DNA from 3 places in the Falsiroseomonas sp. RANM36 genome. Region 3 is predicted to be linked to each of the others. Evidence: predicted binding sites of a transcription regulator. Region 3 holds the regulator's gene; each other region holds the start of a gene.
The links. The regulator LexA, encoded in region 3, represses DNA repair genes until DNA is damaged. The targets are predictions, from matches to a motif close to TGTTCTANNTANGTTC.
Positions count from the first base shown of each region.

Region 1 (4,478 bases), on a different contig from region 3:
CTGCGGAACACGGTGTCGAGCCGCCCGCCCGCGCCTTCTTCCAGCACCGCCTCCTGCAGCGGGACGGCGCGGAAGCGCAGCGCGGAGCCCTCGCCCGGCGGCGCTTCCTCGATGCTGATCACGCCGGTGCCGGCGACGACGAGATCGAGGAAGGCCTGGTGCAGTTCCAGCGCGAAGTTGGAGCGGTCGAGATGCGCCTGCAGCGTCTCCGCCACCGCGGAGAGGCTGCGCGCGATGGCCGGGTCCTCGTTGTCGCGCACCGGCGCCAGGTCGAACCAGCGCGACCAGGGGGGCGCGAGCTCGGCCAGCAGGGAGGCTGCGAGCTGCTCCGCCGCGTCCGCCGCCGTCGCGTCGAACAGCGGCGCGGCGCCGGGCGCCGGCAGCGCGTGGTCGTAGCAATCCTGCCAGGTCGCCTCCAGCGGGCGACGACGGGCAGCGGCGCGGGCATGGCGCGCCAGGATCTCCTCCGGTCCCATGGCCCTCACTCCCCGAGCAGCGTCTTGCGCTGCGCGAAGGCCGGCAGCGGCGCCAGCACGCCGCGCGGGCTGGTGGCGATGGTGCCGGCGATGCCGCGGCGCGCGCGCTCCGCGGCGCGCTGGCGCGCCTCGCGCGCGGCGTCCTCGGCGGCGGCGGCGCTCTGCGCGTTGGATTGCGCGACGCTCTCGGCCTGCGCCTCGGGCGGCGGGGCCTCGATCACCACCGGCCTTGGCGCGCGGAACACCCCACCCATGCGCGGATCCTTCGGTCTGGAGGAACGGAAAGCGGTCCTGCCCGTCCCAAGAAGAAGGCCCGCCCGGCGATGCCGGACGGGCCCAGTCGGGAGGCGGGAGGAAGTCGCCCGGGACGCAATTCGCCCCGTGGCCAGGCCTGGATAGCTCAGGTCGCGTGGCCGGTCAAGACTTTTTTCCTAATTCTGCGAAATTCTTCCGGCGCAGCTCCAGCGCCCGGAACAGGCCATAGGGCGTGACTGCACGCGGCGCGTGCGCGCCCAGCACCGCGCGGCACAGCGCCACGCAGGTCAGCGGCGCCAGCGCCGGCAGCCAGCCGCCACGCGGCCCGCCGGGGGCGAAGGGTCCGACCACCGCCAGCCCGGCGCGCCGATAGAAGCCCGGCAGGTCGAACTCCGCCGGCACCGGCAGCCGCGCCACCAGCAGCCGGCCGGAGAGCGGCTCCAGCACCGTCCAGCCGGCCTCGTCGGCGATCGCGGCGAAGCAATGCCGGAAGCCGCGGCGCAGCAGGCGCAGCCAGGGCTGGTCGGCCTCGCCGCCGAAGGCGATCCACACCGCCTGCCCCGGCCCGTGCTCCGCCAGGCGGCGATGCGCCAGGCGCGTCATGCGCGCGCGCCCGGGAAGGGGATCACCTCCGCCCCCTCGGGCAGCGCCATGCCGCGCGGCGGGCCGGCGACGATGCCCTTCTGGCGCAGCGGGAAATCCAGCCGCTCCATCGCTTCGCGCCACAGGCGCAGGTCGCCGCGCTCGCTGGCGAAGCGCGGATTGGGCGCCGTCCCGCGCTCACCCCAGATGCGCAGGATGCGGGCGTGGTGCAGCTCGATCCGGCGCTGGCGATAGAGCCGGTCGAGGCACTTCACCACGTCGTCCGGCTCGCAGGGCCGCACCACGACGCCGCGCGCGGCGGAAAGGCGGGCGCCGTCGCGGCGGGCGATCAGCGCGGCCATGGTCCAGAACCAGGCTTCCTCGGCGCTGGCGAAAGGCTCGGACTTGGCGAGCGAGGCGAGGACGGGGGCGCGGCCGGGGACGAGGGGCATGGGCAGTCCTTCCTTCAGTTCCGAACGAAACGGGAACATCGGGAGGTTAATCGACTCCACCTTCGGTTGCAAGGTAGAAGTTCCTATTGCATCGTGACACCAAACCTAGGATGTGAGGGCCACAGGAATCGCGGCATCGCCGCCGATTCGCGAAGGGGTCCGGCTTCGATGATGCGGCATGAGGATGTCTGGCGGGCAATCGACGCTTTGGCGGCCGAGCATGGGCTCTCGGCCTCGGGCCTGGCGCGCAAGGCCGGTCTCGACCCCACGGCCTTCAACCCTTCGAAACGCACCGGCCCGGACGGACGCTCCCGCTGGCCGTCCACGGAAAGCGTCGCGAAGGTGCTCTCCGCGACCGGCACCGGGATCGAGGGCTTCGCCTCGCTCGTCACCGGCGCGCCTGCGTTGCCGCGCGGCCGCGCCATGCCCGGCCGGCGCATCCCGCTGATCGGCCTGGCGCAGGCCGGCGCGGAAGGGTTCTTCGACGATGGCGGCTATCCCGTGGGTGCGGGATGGGACGAGATCTCGGTGCCGGACGTGCCCGATCCGAACGCCTATGCGCTCGAGATCAGCGGCGATTCGATGGAGCCGGTGTTCCGCGACGGCGATGTGGTGATCGTCAGCCCCGCCGCGCCGGTGCGACGCGGCGACCGCGTGGTGGTGCGCACCAAGGGTGGCGAGGTGATGGCGAAGGAGCTGCTGCGCCAGTCGGCGCGGCGCGTGGAGCTCGCGAGCCTGAACCCCGCGCATCCGGGCTTCACCTTCGGCCTGGACGAGCTGCAGTTCATGCACCGCATCGTGTGGGCGAGTCAGTGATTTTGTGCCCTCAAGCGGCGGGTTGATTCTTGGTGCCCTCAGGCGCCGGGCGGCCGCTCCGCGGCCTTGGCTTGCGCGCCTCAGACAGGGTGCGCCCGGCGGCAGTGACCCGAGCCGCGCGTGGTGGATTGTCGGGTGCCGTCAGGCGCCGGGCGGCGGGCTACCGCCGCGCTGCGCCGCTCGCTTCCTGCGCGGGCAGCAGCGCCATCAGCTGCTCCAGGTCCTTCTCCGCGCGGCAGGCCAGGTAGCGTTGCGGCTCGCCCGGGGGCGGCGGCGCCAGCGGGAAGGCGGTCAGGCCGATGTCGCCATAGACGCGCAGCAGCGCCGGCGTGACGCGCCAGAAGGCGGCATCCACGCCGGCGCGCTCGCAGATGTCGCGGAAGCGCCAGATCGCGGAGATGCGGTCGCGCTCCTCCCCCGCGGGATCGCCGAGCGCGAGCCACACGCCGTCGCGCTTGACGAAGGCGAAGCCGGCGCGCCCCGCCTCCCCGAACACGGCGCCATCGGCATGCTCCGGCGCCGTGCCGCCCAGGGCGCGCAGCCGCGCGCGCGTCTCCTCGGTCCACTCGGCGGGGCGGTGCTTCACCGGCCGCAGCAGCCGCACCGTGCCGACCAGCAGCAGCACGGCCGCCACGCCCACCGTGAAGCGCAGGCTGTCCGGCGCCATGGGCGAGACCACCACCGCCACCCAGCTCTCGTCGCCCACGCGCCCGCCATAGGAGATCGCGGCCAGCAGGATCGCGCAGAAGCCCACGGTGGCCAGCGCCAGCAGCGTCCTGCCCGCCAGCGGCTCCCGGAACAGCCGCGCATCGCGATAGAAGGCACTGCGCATCGCGGTCAGGATCACCGCCACCAGCACGAAGGCGCCGGAGAGCCACCAGGGCTCCTGCCGCAGCAGGCAGATCAGCACGCCGTTCAGCAGCAGCAGGATGCCGAGGCCCCAGGCGATGGTCAGCCGCCGGATCAGGCCATAGCCCGTCGCGAGCAGCAGCGAGCCGACCACCGAGGCCGCGAAGTGCGAGGCGATCGCCGCCTCGTAGCCCGCCCATTCCGCCACCGGGCTGCCGTTGGTCGGCAGCGCGCCCAGGAAGATCAGCACCGTGCCCGCCAGCCCCACCAGGCTGGCGATCGCGGGCACTTCCAGCGCATCGGCCACGCGCTGCTCGGCAGCCAGCTTCGCCAGCGCCTGGCGGCGCTGCAGCACCTCGAATCCGGCGAACAGCGCGCCCGCGATGAACAGCGGCACCACGTAGTAGTAGAGCCGGAACACGAGCAGCGCGCCGATCACCTCCGGCGCCGTCAGCCAGGGCTGCAGGCCGAGCACGATCGCCGTGTCGAACACGCCGATGCCGCCCGGCAGGCTGGCGGCGATGCCCGCGAGGTAGGACGCGATGTAGATGCCCAGGAAATGCAGGAAGGTGAGCCCCGGCGCCGCCGGCAGCAGCGCGTAGAAGATCATCGCCGTCACCGCGACATCCACGCTGGCCAGCGCCGTCTGCGCCAGCGCCATGCGGAAGCCCGGCAGGTCCACGCGATGCCTGAACAGCACGACATGGCTGCGCACCCGCGACATGGTGATGTAGGCGATCACGATGCCCCAGCAGGCGAAGCCGAGCCCGCGCATGATCCAGTGCGGCACATGCTCGCCGAGGCCCGGAACCACCTCGGGCTCCAGCACCAGCACCAGGCCGCCGAGCGCGAAGCCGCCCAGGCCGAAGGTCAGGCTGGTGAAGGCCACCACCTTGGCGATGGCCAGCGGCGGCAGCCCCCAGGCCGCGTAGAAGCGATAGCGCACCGCCGCCCCCGACACGGCCGCGAAGCCGAGGTTGTGGGCCAGCGTATAGGCGCAGAAGGACGCCAGGGAGGTGCGCGCATAGCTCACGGGGTGCCCCGCATA
Region 1 is NZ_JBWXTD010000003.1:1,177,950-1,182,427, reverse strand. Features, by position in the region: gene AC1MIR_RS10560 (portal protein) at 1-476, opposite strand, end outside; gene AC1MIR_RS10555 (hypothetical protein) at 482-730, opposite strand; gene AC1MIR_RS10550 (hypothetical protein) at 894-1,334, opposite strand; gene AC1MIR_RS10545 (hypothetical protein) at 1,331-1,765, opposite strand; gene AC1MIR_RS10540 (S24 family peptidase) at 1,937-2,581, shown strand; partial or broken gene AC1MIR_RS10535 (lysylphosphatidylglycerol synthase domain-containing protein) at 2,742-4,478, opposite strand, start outside.
Region 1: a site for LexA is predicted at 1,788-1,803, ahead of AC1MIR_RS10540 (S24 family peptidase). Genes of this name have one in related genera too.

Region 2 (5,640 bases), on a different contig from region 3:
CGGCCTCGGCTTCCTCGATATGATGGTCCGGCTCGAACCAGGCGACGTGGCGCGTGCCGGCCTCGGTCTCAACCTGCCGGAAGCGGAGGAAGGCATGCATCTTGTGCGCGTCGCGCTTCACCGCCTTGGCCATGGCGTGCAGCCGCAGGATGTCGGCGTCCGTTGCCACCTGCATCAGCGCGGGCTCGCCCTGCGTCAGGCGCCACAGCACGCGATAGAGCAGCGCGAAGCGTTCCGGGTCACTGTGGCGGATCGCGATCTCGGCCAGGTCCAGGAAGGCGCGCGGGACATGCGCGGCCGTGGCGGCGGGCGGCGGCGGGGCCTCGGCGAAGAGGCTCGGCGCATCGCCGGCGACGCGCCATTCCGTGTCCTCGGGCCGCACGCCGGCGCCGAGCATGCCGCGCGCCGCGCCGCGCCAGGCGGCGAAGTCGGCCGGGCCGGGCAGGACGGCGGCCAGGCCCATCAGAACAGGCTCATCTGCAGCGGCGCCGCCGCATGCGCGAAGGCGGTCCCGGGGATCAGACGCTCCCGCAGGCCGCCGCTGTCCAGCAGCCGCGGCCGGTGGTCCGCGGTGATCACGAAAGGCAGCACCTTCGGCAGGCTCACGCGCAGCCGCGCGAGGTCCTCCGCGCGGATCGCCGCATGCCGGCGGGTGGCCAAAATCTTGTCCACCGTCTTCGCGCCCAGCCCCGGCACGCGCAGCAGCCGCTCCCGCGGGGCGCGGTTCAGGTCCACCGGGAAGTCGGCGCGGTGCTTCAGCGCCCAGGCGGTTTTCGGATCGAGCGCGAGGTCCAGCATCCCGCCCTCTCCGCCCGCCATCACCTCCTCGCGCGAAAACCCGTAGAAGCGCAGCAGCCAGTCGGCCTGGTACAGCCGGTGCTCACGCACCAGCGGCGGCGCGATCGGCGGCAGGGCGCGCGAGGCATCGGGGATCGGCGAATAGGCCGAGTAGTACACCCGCTTCAGCCGGTAGCCCGCATAGAGATCCGTCGCGGTGCCGAGGATCGTCGCGTCGTCCGAGGCATCGGCGCCGATGATCATCTGCGTGCTCTGTCCCGCCGGCGCGAAGCGCGGCGCCTGCGCCCGTCTGGCCATCCGCGCCTCCTCCCGGGCGTCCTCGATGCGCGTGCGCAGCCCGCCCATCGCCTTCCTGATTTCGGACATCTTCTTTTCAGGGGCGAGCGCCTGCAGGCTCGTGTCCTGTGGCAGCTCGATGTTGATGGAAAGGCGGTCGGCGTAGCGCCCGGCCTCTTCCACCAGCGCGGGCGACGCGTCCGGGATCGTCTTCAGGTGGATGTAGCCGCGGAAACCGTGTTCCTCGCGCAGCGTCCGCGCGACCAGCACCAACTGCTCCATCGTCCAGTCCGCCGAGCGCGTGATGCCGGACGAGAGAAAAAGCCCCTCGATCGCATTGCGCCGGTAGAAGTCGAGCGTGAGCTTCACGACCTCCGCCACGGTGAATCGGGCGCGCCGAACGTTCGAGCTCGCGCGGTTCACGCAATAGGCGCAGTCGAAGGCGCAGGCATTGGTCAGCAGGATCTTCAGCAGCGAGATGCAGCGCCCGTCCGGCGCATAGGCGTGGCAGATTCCCATGCCCTCCGTGCTGCCGAGCCCGCCGCGCGTCGAGTCGCGCTTCGCCGTGCCGGAGGACGCGCAGGAGGCGTCGTATTTCGCGGCGTCGGCGAGGATCTCGAGCTTCTGGCGCAGGTCCATGAGTTCATGATATGTTCCCTTTGGCATTCCGCAAGGGGAAAGGCGCCGCGCTTGCCGGCAGCACGACGGGAAAGGGGATTTGCGGACGCCCCACGCGGGCGCAGGATGGCCGGCATGGACGCCGCCGCCCGCACGATCGTGTTCATCAACCTGGCGCATGTCTTCACGCATTACGGGCTGCTGATCCTCGCCACCGCCGTGCTGGCGATCGTGGTGCAGGAGCCGGGCGCCTTCGGCGGCGCCTACGGCCCGATCCTCGCGCTCGGCACCGGGATGTTCGTCCTCTACGGCATGGGATCGCTGCCCATGGGCTGGCTCGCGGAGCGTGTCGGGCGGCCGCGGCTGATGGCGGCCTTCTTCCTCGGCACCGGCGCCGCGATGGTGCTGGCCGGCTTCGCGTCCGGACCCGTCACGCTGCTGCTGGCGTTGGCGCTGATGGGCGCCTTCAGCGCGATCTACCATCCGATCGGCACGGCGATGCTGGTGGATGCCGCGGGGCCGGGACGCGTCGGGCGCTCGATGGGCGTCAATGGCGTGTTCGGCAATCTCGGCGTCGCCGCGGCGCCGGTCGTCACCGCCGCGGTCGCGGCTGGGCTGGGTTGGCGCTGGGCCTTCATCCTGCCGGGCGTGCTCTGCATGGCCGCCGGGCTGCTCTGGCTGCGCGAGGGCGCGGTGGACGTGGCGAAGAACAAGGCCGCCGGCAGCACCTTCCCCGAGATCCCGCGCGATGTCGTCCGCCGCGCCGTGATCGTGCTGCTGATCCTGGCGACCGTCGGCGGCTTCATCTTCAACGCATTCACCCTGCTGCTGCCGAAGCTGATCCAGGAAAGGCTGGCCGGCAGCCCGGACCTGCTGCCGGTGGTGGGCGTGCTGGCCTTCCTCGTCACGCTCTGCGGTGGCGCCACGCAGTTCACCGTGGGCCGCATCATCGACCGCTCCACGCTCAAGCGCGTCTTCATGCCGCTGGCCTTCGTGCAGATGCCCGGCCTCGCGCTGCTCTCGGTGCTGGAGGGCTGGCCGGTGCTGGTCGTGGGCGGGCTGCTCGCCGCCGCGATCTTCGGCCAGGTCACCGTCAACGAGACGATGACGGCGCGCTACGTGGCGCCGGCCCTGCGCACCAAGCTCTATTCGATCCGCTTCTTCGTGGGCTTCCTGGGTGCCGCGGCGGCGAGCCCGGTCGTCGCCTGGCTGCACCAGTCCACCGGCGGGCAGGGCGCGGTGCTGTCCGTGATGAGCCTCTTCGCCGGCGTCACCATCGTCTGCGCGCTGTTCTTCCCGAACCGGCGGGAAGAGCTGGAGCCGGGGCTCTGGGCGAAATCCCTGCCACCGCGCGCCGTGCCGGCCGCGGCCGAATAGAATGCCCGAAGCGCCCGCCCGCCTCGGCCACAATGGCGGGCCGCCGCTTGAAGACGACGACGATCCCGCCGGCTGGCGGCTCTGGTGCTGGAAGCGGGCGAAGAAGAAGGCGTGGTCGGCGCCGCCCGAGATCGCGCTGCGCCGCCTCGCGCGCGCCGAGGAGCTCGGGATGAGCTATCGCGAGTACACGCTCGAGATCCTGGAGCGCGGCCGGCACCTGTAGCCGCTCTACGCCCCGGCATTCTCGCTCATCACCTCGTCCAGCCGCCGCCCCGCGACGAAGCCGCGCAGCCCTTCCGGGAAGGGCACGCCGGCAGGCAGGCGCGGGCAGGGCTCCGGCGCGCCGAGCACCTGCACCACGGGGATGCGCGCGGCGTAGATCGGCAGCGCGTAGTCCTCCTCCTCGTCGGCGACGCCCTTGCTGCGGATCTTCGCGCTGGCCTGCTCGATCTCCATGCCGATCACCGTCGTCGCCTTCAGCTCCTGCGCGGTGCTCTCGCGCAGCGTCGCGGCGCGCTGCGGATAGAGGCGGTTCACCATCGCATCCAGCGCGCGCGCCTTGTGCGCCGGCTCGTCCACGATATGCGCCGTGCCGAAGCACATCGCCGAGCGATAATCCACCGAATGGTTGAAGCCGCAGCGCGCCAGCACGAGGCTGTCGAGATGCGTCACCGTCAGGCACACCGGCACGCCGCCCTTCTGCGCGCGCAGCATCCGGCTGGCGGCGGAGCCGTGCCAGTAGAGATGGTCGCCCTCCCGCCAGAACACCGTCGGCGTGCAATAGGGCTGGCCCTCGATGACATAGGCGATGTGGCAGAGCATCGCCGCGTCGAGGATCGCATGCACCGACTCGCGGTCGTAGCGCCCGCGCTCGTGCAGGCGGCGGACCTTGTTGCGCTCGGTCACGGGGTAGGAACCGTCCATCGCGGGCACTCCTTGCGGGACACCAGATGGCGCCGAAGATTGGTCCTGCGCGAGGGCCAATACCGTGCCATCCTGCCGGACCAATGCAGAGCCCCGCCGACCTGCTGCTGCCCGGGATAGACCGCGCCGGTCCCTTGCCGCTGCTGCGCCAGATCTACCTGGCGCTGCGCGGCGCGATCCTGGCGGGCGTGCTGCCGCCCGGCGCGCGCCTGCCGCCGAGCCGCGCGCTGGCCGCCGATCTCGGCGTGGCGCGCAACTCCGTCGTCGCGGCTTACGAGCAATTGCTCGCCGAGGGATTCGTGCGGGGCCGCGTCGGCGCCGGCACCTTCGTCGCCGCCGACCTGCCGGAGGTGCCGGAGCCCGCGCCCACGCCATCGCCGCCGCGCGATCCGCCTTCGGAGGAGGCGCTGGACCTCTACGGCACCGCGCCCTTCACCACGGGCCGCGTGGCGCTGGACCAGCGCACGCTCGAAATCTGGCGGCGGCTGACGCTGCGCCATCTGCGCCGGCCCGATCCGCGGCTGCTCGGCTATTCCGATCCGCGCGGCTCCGCGGCGCTGCGCCAGGCCATCGCCGCCTATCTGCGCGCCGCGCGCGCCGTGCGCTGCGAGCCCGAGCAGGTGCTGGTCACCGCCGGCGCGCAGCAGGCGCTGGACCTGGTGCTGCGCGTGCTGGTCGCGCCGGGCGACGCGGTGTGGCTGGAGGATCCCTGCTACCCCGCGGTGCAGGCCGCGCTCGCCGCCGCGCGCGCGCGCATCGTGCCGGTGCCGGTGGATGCGCAGGGCCTGGATGTCGCGGCCGGCATCGCGGCGGCGCCGGAGGCGCGGCTGGCCTATGTGACGCCCTCCTCGCACTACCCGCTCGGCATGCAGCTTTCCATGCCGCGCCGGTTGGAGTTGCTGGCCTGGGCGCGGCGGAGCGGCGCCTATGTGCTGGAGGACGACTACGACAGCGAGTTCCGCTACGCCGGCCGTCCGCTGGCCTCGCTGCAGGGCGTCGATGAGGCGTCGCGGGTGATCTATGTCGGCACCTTCTCCAAGGTGCTGTTTCCCGGACTGCGCCTTGGCTACGCCGTGCTGCCGCCGGCGCTGCTCGATGCCGTGCTGGCGGCGCGGCGCCTGTCGGACTGGCATCCCGCGGTGCTGCAGGAAGCCGTGGTCACGGACTTCCTCGCCGAGGGCCATTTCACCCAGCACCTCCGCCGCATGCGCCTGCGCTACCGCATCGCCCGCGACGCGCTGGCCGAGGCGCTGGCGGAGGCCGCGCCCGGCCTGCTGATCCCGGAGCCGCCGGAGCAGGGCATGAAGCTGCTGGCGCGGCTTGGCGGCGGGCTTTCGGATGCGGCGGTGTCGCGCGCTGCTGGCGAGGCCGGCATCGTCGCGCGGGCGGTCAGCCCGATGTATCTGGCGGCGCCGCCGGTGCAGGCGCTCATGCTCGGCTTCACCGGGCACGAGCCGTCGGCGCTGCGGCGCGCGGCGCGGAGGCTGGGGGCGGTGATCCGCAGGCTCAGTTGAGCCGCGTGCGCAGCTCCTCCAGCAGGCCGCGCACGCGGCTGGCCTGGGGGCCGTCCGGCGCCAGCTCGAGGAAGCGCTCCAGACTCACGATCGCGCCGGTGATGTGGCCGAGGCGCTGATGCATCAGCCCGGC
Region 2 is NZ_JBWXTD010000003.1:997,371-1,003,010, reverse strand. Features, by position in the region: gene AC1MIR_RS09625 (UdgX family uracil-DNA binding protein) at 1-463, opposite strand, end outside; gene AC1MIR_RS09620 (putative DNA modification/repair radical SAM protein) at 463-1,713, opposite strand; gene AC1MIR_RS09615 (MFS transporter) at 1,828-3,069, shown strand; gene AC1MIR_RS09610 (hypothetical protein) at 3,071-3,292, shown strand; gene AC1MIR_RS09605 (pyridoxamine 5'-phosphate oxidase family protein) at 3,298-3,993, opposite strand; gene pdxR (MocR-like pyridoxine biosynthesis transcription factor PdxR) at 4,077-5,507, shown strand; gene AC1MIR_RS09595 (SirB1 family protein) at 5,500-5,640, opposite strand, start outside.
Region 2: a site for LexA is predicted at 1,715-1,730, ahead of AC1MIR_RS09620 (putative DNA modification/repair radical SAM protein). Genes of this name have one in related genera too.

Region 3 (5,640 bases):
CCTCGCGCTGGCCGCCGCCGCGGTGCTGCTGGTGGCGCCGGCAGAGGTGCTAGGCCCGTCCTTCCAGATGTCCTTCGCGGCGGTACTGGCTCTGGCGGCGGGCTGGGAATCGCTCCGCGGCCGGCGGCCGGCCGCAGGATCGGGCTGGCGGCGGCGGCTGGCGCTCGCGGCCTTCGGGCTGGTGGTGACCTCGGTGCTGGCGGGCGCGGCCACCGCGCCGATCGGGCTGCACCATTTCGGCCGGCTGCAGATCTACGGCGTGGCGGCCAATGCGCTGGCGGTGCCGATCACCTCGATCCTGGTCATGCCGGCGGGGATGATCGCGCTGCTGCTGATGCCCTTCGGGCTGGAGGCGCCGGCCCTCTGGGCCATGGGGCAGGGGGTGGCGGCGATCCTGGCGGTGGCCGCCTGGGTGGCCGCATGGCCGGAGGCCGCGCCGGTGCTGCCGCCGCTGCCGGGGCCGGCGCTGGCGGTGATGGGCTTCGGCTTCTGCTGGGTCTGCCTGTGGCGCGGGGCGCTGCGGCTGGTCGGCGTGCCGATCATGCTTGGCGCCGTGGCGGCCGCGCTGCAGGTGCCGCCGCCCGCCGTGCTGGTGACGGCCGATGCACGGCTGGTGGCGCTGCGCACGGCGGAGGGCGTGTTCCTGCACGCGCAGCCCGGCGCCAGCGCCTTCGCCCGCAACGCGGTGCTGCGCCGGATGGGCGTGGCGCAGGGCCTGGCCCTGCCGGCGGCGGGCGAGGCGGCGGGCGGGGCGATCGCCTGCACGCCGGTGGCCTGCCGCTTCCGGCCCTCTCCCGACGCAGCCGAGATCGTGCTGTTCCGCACGCCGCCCCCGGCACGCGGCGCCCGCGGCGGCAGCCCGCCCGACCCGGGGGCGCTGGCCGAGGCCTGCGGCCATGCGGCGCTGCTGATCGCGGCCGAGCCGATCCGCCGCCGCTGTCCCGGCAGCGCGGTGATCGACCGCTTCACCGTCTGGCGCGAAGGTTCGCAGGCGGCGTGGGTGGACCCGGGCGGCGTGCGGGTGGTGTCGGAGCGCGCGCTGCGCGGCGCGCGTCCCTGGGTTCCGCCGCCGCCGCTTCCCGGCCGGCCCGATCCGCAGCCGCTGGCGCCGCAGGACGCCGGCGCGTGACGCCGGGCCGCCGCCGGTAACCCTTTCTTCACGCCGCCGGCGTCAGATGAGCCATCCCAGGACAGGGAGGCACGCATGGGATACGGCCTGACCACCAGCATCACGCCCGCCGGCTGGCTTGCGATGGGCGCGGCACTCGGCATTGCGGCGACGCTGGTGCTGCGCCGGCTGCGTTCCTGGCGCGCCGCGCGCACCCTGGCGGAGTGGGACCCCTATTGAGGGGTTCGGGCCGGGCGGCCGTTTCGGACCGCCCGGCAGGTGGGCGCGCTCAGTAGCGGCGCATCAGCCCGATCAGCCGGCCCTGCACCCGCACCCGGTCGGGCCCGAAGATCCTGGTCTCGTAGCTGCGGTTCGCCGGCTCCAGCGCCACCGAGTTGCCGCGCCGGCGCAGCCGCTTCAGCGTCACCTCCTGCTCATCCACCAGGGCGACGACGATGGAGCCGTTCTCGGCGGTGTCGCCGCGGCGGATGATGACGGTGTCGCCATCGAGGATGCCGGCCTCGATCATGGAATCGCCGGCGACCTCCAGCGCGTAGTGGTCGCCGCTGGCCAGCATCGCGGCCGGCACCTCCACGCTGGCGCCGGAATCCCGCAGCGCCTCGATCGGCAGGCCGGCGGCGATCCGGCCATAGAGCGGCAGGTGAACCGCCGGGGCCTCGTTCGCCGCCCGCGCCACGCCGGGCAGGTTGGCGGCGAAGTTGCCGCGGATGACGTTGGGCGCGAAGCCCGGCGCGGGCGCCGGCGCGCCCGGGGAGGCGGTCGCGGCGGCGGCGATCGCCCCGCGCGGCGCCAGGTTCTCCGGCAGGCGGATCACCTCCAGCGCGCGGGCGCGATGGGCGCGGCGGCGCAGGAAGCCGCGCTCCTCGAGCGCCGTGATCAGGCGGTGGATGCCGGATTTGGACTTGAGGCGCAGCGCCTCCTTCATTTCCTCGAAGGAGGGCGAGAAGCCGGTGTCACGCAGGTGCCGGTCGATGAACATCAGCAACTCGTGCTGCTTCCGCGTGAGCATGCGCCCTCCTTCCCGCCGCCGCGGCGCCCCTCTGGCACTCGTCGGCGAACAAACGGGGAATCAATGCGCGTGTTCTAGGTAGGTTCTCCGCGTCGCGTCAAACCTTTTCCACAGGCTCGGCCGGAAAAACCGGATCAGATCCCGAACTGGCCGAGCGGGATCGCCTCCACCTCCGCGCCTTCCGGCAGCGGCGGGGCATAGGGCGCGCGCAGGATCAGCGCCTCCGCCCGTGCCAGCGTGGCCAGCATGGAACTGTCCTGCACCGGGAAGGGGGTGGCCACCTGGTGCCCGTCCCGGTCGGTCGCGAGGCTGGCGCGCAGATGGTCGAAACGCTTGTCGTTGGCCGCCAGCGGCGCCCCGGCCCGCACAAGAATCGTCGGTGGCGGCGCCGCCGGCAGCCCCGAGAGCACCGCCAGCGCCGGCACCAGAAACTGCACGCCGCAGACCAGGGCTGAGACGGGATTGCCCGGCAGGCCGAGCACCGGCGTGCGGCCGAGCCGGCCCCAGATCAGCGGCTTGCCGGGCCGCATCGCGATCTTCCAGAAATCGAGCGCGAAGCCTTCCGGCCCGAGCGCCTTCTGCACCAGGTCGTGCTCGCCGACCGAGGCGCCGCCGGTGGTCACCAGCATGTCGCAGGCGCGCGCCGCCCCGGCCGCGGCGGCGATCGCGTCCCGGTCGTCGGGCGCGATGGGCAGGATCAGCGGCTCGCCACCCGCGGCGCGCACCAGCGCGGCCAGGGCATGGGCGTTGGAACTCACGATCCCGCCCGCGGGGATGGGCTCGCCGGGGAGCGCGATCTCGTCGCCGGTCGCCAGGATGCCGATGCGCGGGCGGCGATGCACGGTGAGCCAGGGGGCGTTGCCCGCCGCCGCCAGGCCGACATCGCGCGCGGTGAGCCGGCGCCCGGCGGGCAGCAGCGTCTCGCCTGCCGCGAAATCGAGGCCCTGGCGGCGGATCCAGCGGCCGGGCTGGACCGTCTCCTGCACGGTCACGGCGCCCGCTTCCTCCGCGGCATCCTCCTGCAGGAGGACCGCGTCGGCGCCCTCCGGCACGAAGCCGCCGGTGAAGATGCGCACCGCCTGGCCCGGCCCCACCCCACCCGCGAAGGGATGCCCGGCCGGCGCGCTGCCGATCACGTCGAGCCGCGCGCCCGCCACGCCGTCCGCGGCGCGCAGCGCATAGCCATCCATCGCCGAGACATCGGCCGGCGGCTGCGTCAGCCGCGCCAGGACGGGCCGCGCCAGCACGCGGCCCCAGCCTTCCGCCAGCGCGACGGTCTCGGCCGGCGTCGGCCCCAGCGCGGCGAGGATGCGGGCGCGAGCTTCCTCCAGCGCGAGCATCTCAGGCGGCGTCCCAGGTGCCGGACTTGCCGCCCGATTTGTGCACCACGCGCACCGCCTCGATCGTCATGCCGCGATCCACCGCCTTGCACATGTCGTAAACCGTCAGCGCCGCCACGGTGACCGCCGTCAGCGCCTCCATCTCCACCCCGGTCTGGCCGGTGAGCTTCACCGTCGCTTCGATCTCCACGGCGTCGGGAGCGACGGGCGTGAGGTCCACGCTGACCTTGCTGATCATCAGCGGATGACAGAGCGGGATGAGGTCCGAGGTGCGCTTCGCGGCCATGATGCCCGCGAGCCGCGCCACGCCCAGCACGTCGCCCTTGCCGATCCTTCCGTCCGTGATCAGGACCAGCGTCTCCGGCCGCATGGTGATGCGACCCCGCGCGACGGCAACGCGTGCACTATCGGGCTTGGCCGACACGTCCACCATGGCCGCACGGCCCTGGTCGTCGAAATGCGTGAGCTTGGCGGTCATCTGCGGCCTGCTGGCTTCCGCCGCTGGCTTACCAGACGCCGGGGCGGTGGGGTATCGGCGTGGCGCTCACGTCATCTGCAGCGTGACGGTGCCGAGCGGCCCGAACTCGGCACGGACCGCCTGGCCCGGCAGCACCGGCACCGGCGGCGTCACCGATCCGGTCGTGACGACGTCGCCGGCGCGCAGCCCGACGCCGCGGGCGGCCAGGGCATTCGCCAGCCACGCGGCCGCGCCAAAGCAGCCGCCATCCACGTTGCGTCCGCGCCCCGTGGCACGGAGGGCGCCATCGACGCGGAGGGTTGCCTCGATATCCAGGAGATCCAGCGCGTGCCAGTCCGGCGCCTCGGCGCCGAAGACCCAGTGCCCGAAAGCAGCATTGTCGGCGGCGAGCAGTGGCGCGCCGGCCTCGGTCCAGGGCGTGAAGCACGTGCCGATCAACTCGATCGCCGGCAGCACGGCGGCGGTCGCCTCGCGCAGCGCCGCCGCGTCGAAGGGCGCCGAGGCGGGATCGAGATCGCGGCTGATGCGGAGCGCGATCTCGGCCTCGTGCACGCGGTGGAAGCCTGGCTGTGTCTCCAGCCTTGCACCGGTGGGCAGGGCGAGGCGGTCGTAGAGCCGACCGTGGAAGGGCTCGGCGATGCGGAGCTGGGCACGGGCGGCCGGGTTGGTGCCGGCGATCTTGTAGCCGATCCGCCGCCAGCCCGCGGCGGCGAGCAGCGCGTCCGACTCATCCTGGATGCGGTAGGCGGCGGCCATGTCCGGCGGCCGCGCCTCCGCCGGCGGCAGCGCCACCGGCGCAAGCGCGACACGGAAGCCGAGAAGGTCTGCGGCGTTCACCAACCGAAGACGCTCGTCAGGCCGATATCGCGTGGATCAGCGCGCTCGCCGCGGCGGTCACGTCATCCTGGCGCAGCAGGTGCTCGCCCACCAGCAGGCAGCGCGCGCCGGCGCGGGAGATGCGCCGCACATCCTCGGGCGTGCGGATGCCGCTCTCGCTCACCGGAATGCGGTCCGCCGGGATCAACGGCACCAGCTGGTCGGACACGGCAAGGTCGGTCACCAGCGTCTTCAGGTTGCGGTTGTTCACGCCGATCAGCCGCGTCTCGAGCGCGAGCGCGCGATCCAGCTCGCGCCGGTCATGCACCTCGGCCAGCACCGCCATGTCGAGCGACCGCGCGATGTCCTCGAGTTCATGCGCCTGCTCGTCGGTCAGTGCGGCCAGGATCAGCAGGATGCAGTCGGCGCCCATCGCGCGCGCCTCGAAGACCTGCCAGGGGTCCACCATGAAGTCCTTGCGCAGCACCGGCAGCGCGCAGGCCTCCCGCGCGGCGGCCAGATCCTCGGCCGAGCCCTGGAAATGCGGGCCGTCGGTCAGCACCGAGAGGCAGGCCGCGCCGGCCGCCGCATAGGCCTTGGCGAGCTCCGCCGGATCGAAGGGATCGCGGATCAGCCCGCCGGAGGGCGAGGCACGCTTGATCTCGGCGATCAGCCCGACGCGGCCATCGGCGACGGCGTCGCAGAGCGCGCCGGTGAAGTCGCGCGGGCGGTCCGCGGCGCGCGCCTTGCGCTCGATCTCGGCCAGCGGGGTCTCGGCCGAGCGCTCGCGCACCTCCGCGTATTTGTCGGCAATGATCTTCGCGAGCGTGTCGGACATCAGGTCGGTCTGGGCATTCATGGGGCTACT
Region 3 is NZ_JBWXTD010000006.1:145,254-150,893, reverse strand. Features, by position in the region: gene AC1MIR_RS22265 (ComEC/Rec2 family competence protein) at 1-1,129, shown strand, start outside; gene AC1MIR_RS22260 (hypothetical protein) at 1,205-1,348, shown strand; gene lexA (transcriptional repressor LexA) at 1,398-2,138, opposite strand; gene AC1MIR_RS22250 (molybdopterin molybdotransferase MoeA) at 2,273-3,478, opposite strand; gene moaC (cyclic pyranopterin monophosphate synthase MoaC) at 3,480-3,956, opposite strand; gene AC1MIR_RS22240 (2-keto-4-pentenoate hydratase) at 4,023-4,793, opposite strand; gene trpC (indole-3-glycerol phosphate synthase TrpC) at 4,810-5,631, opposite strand.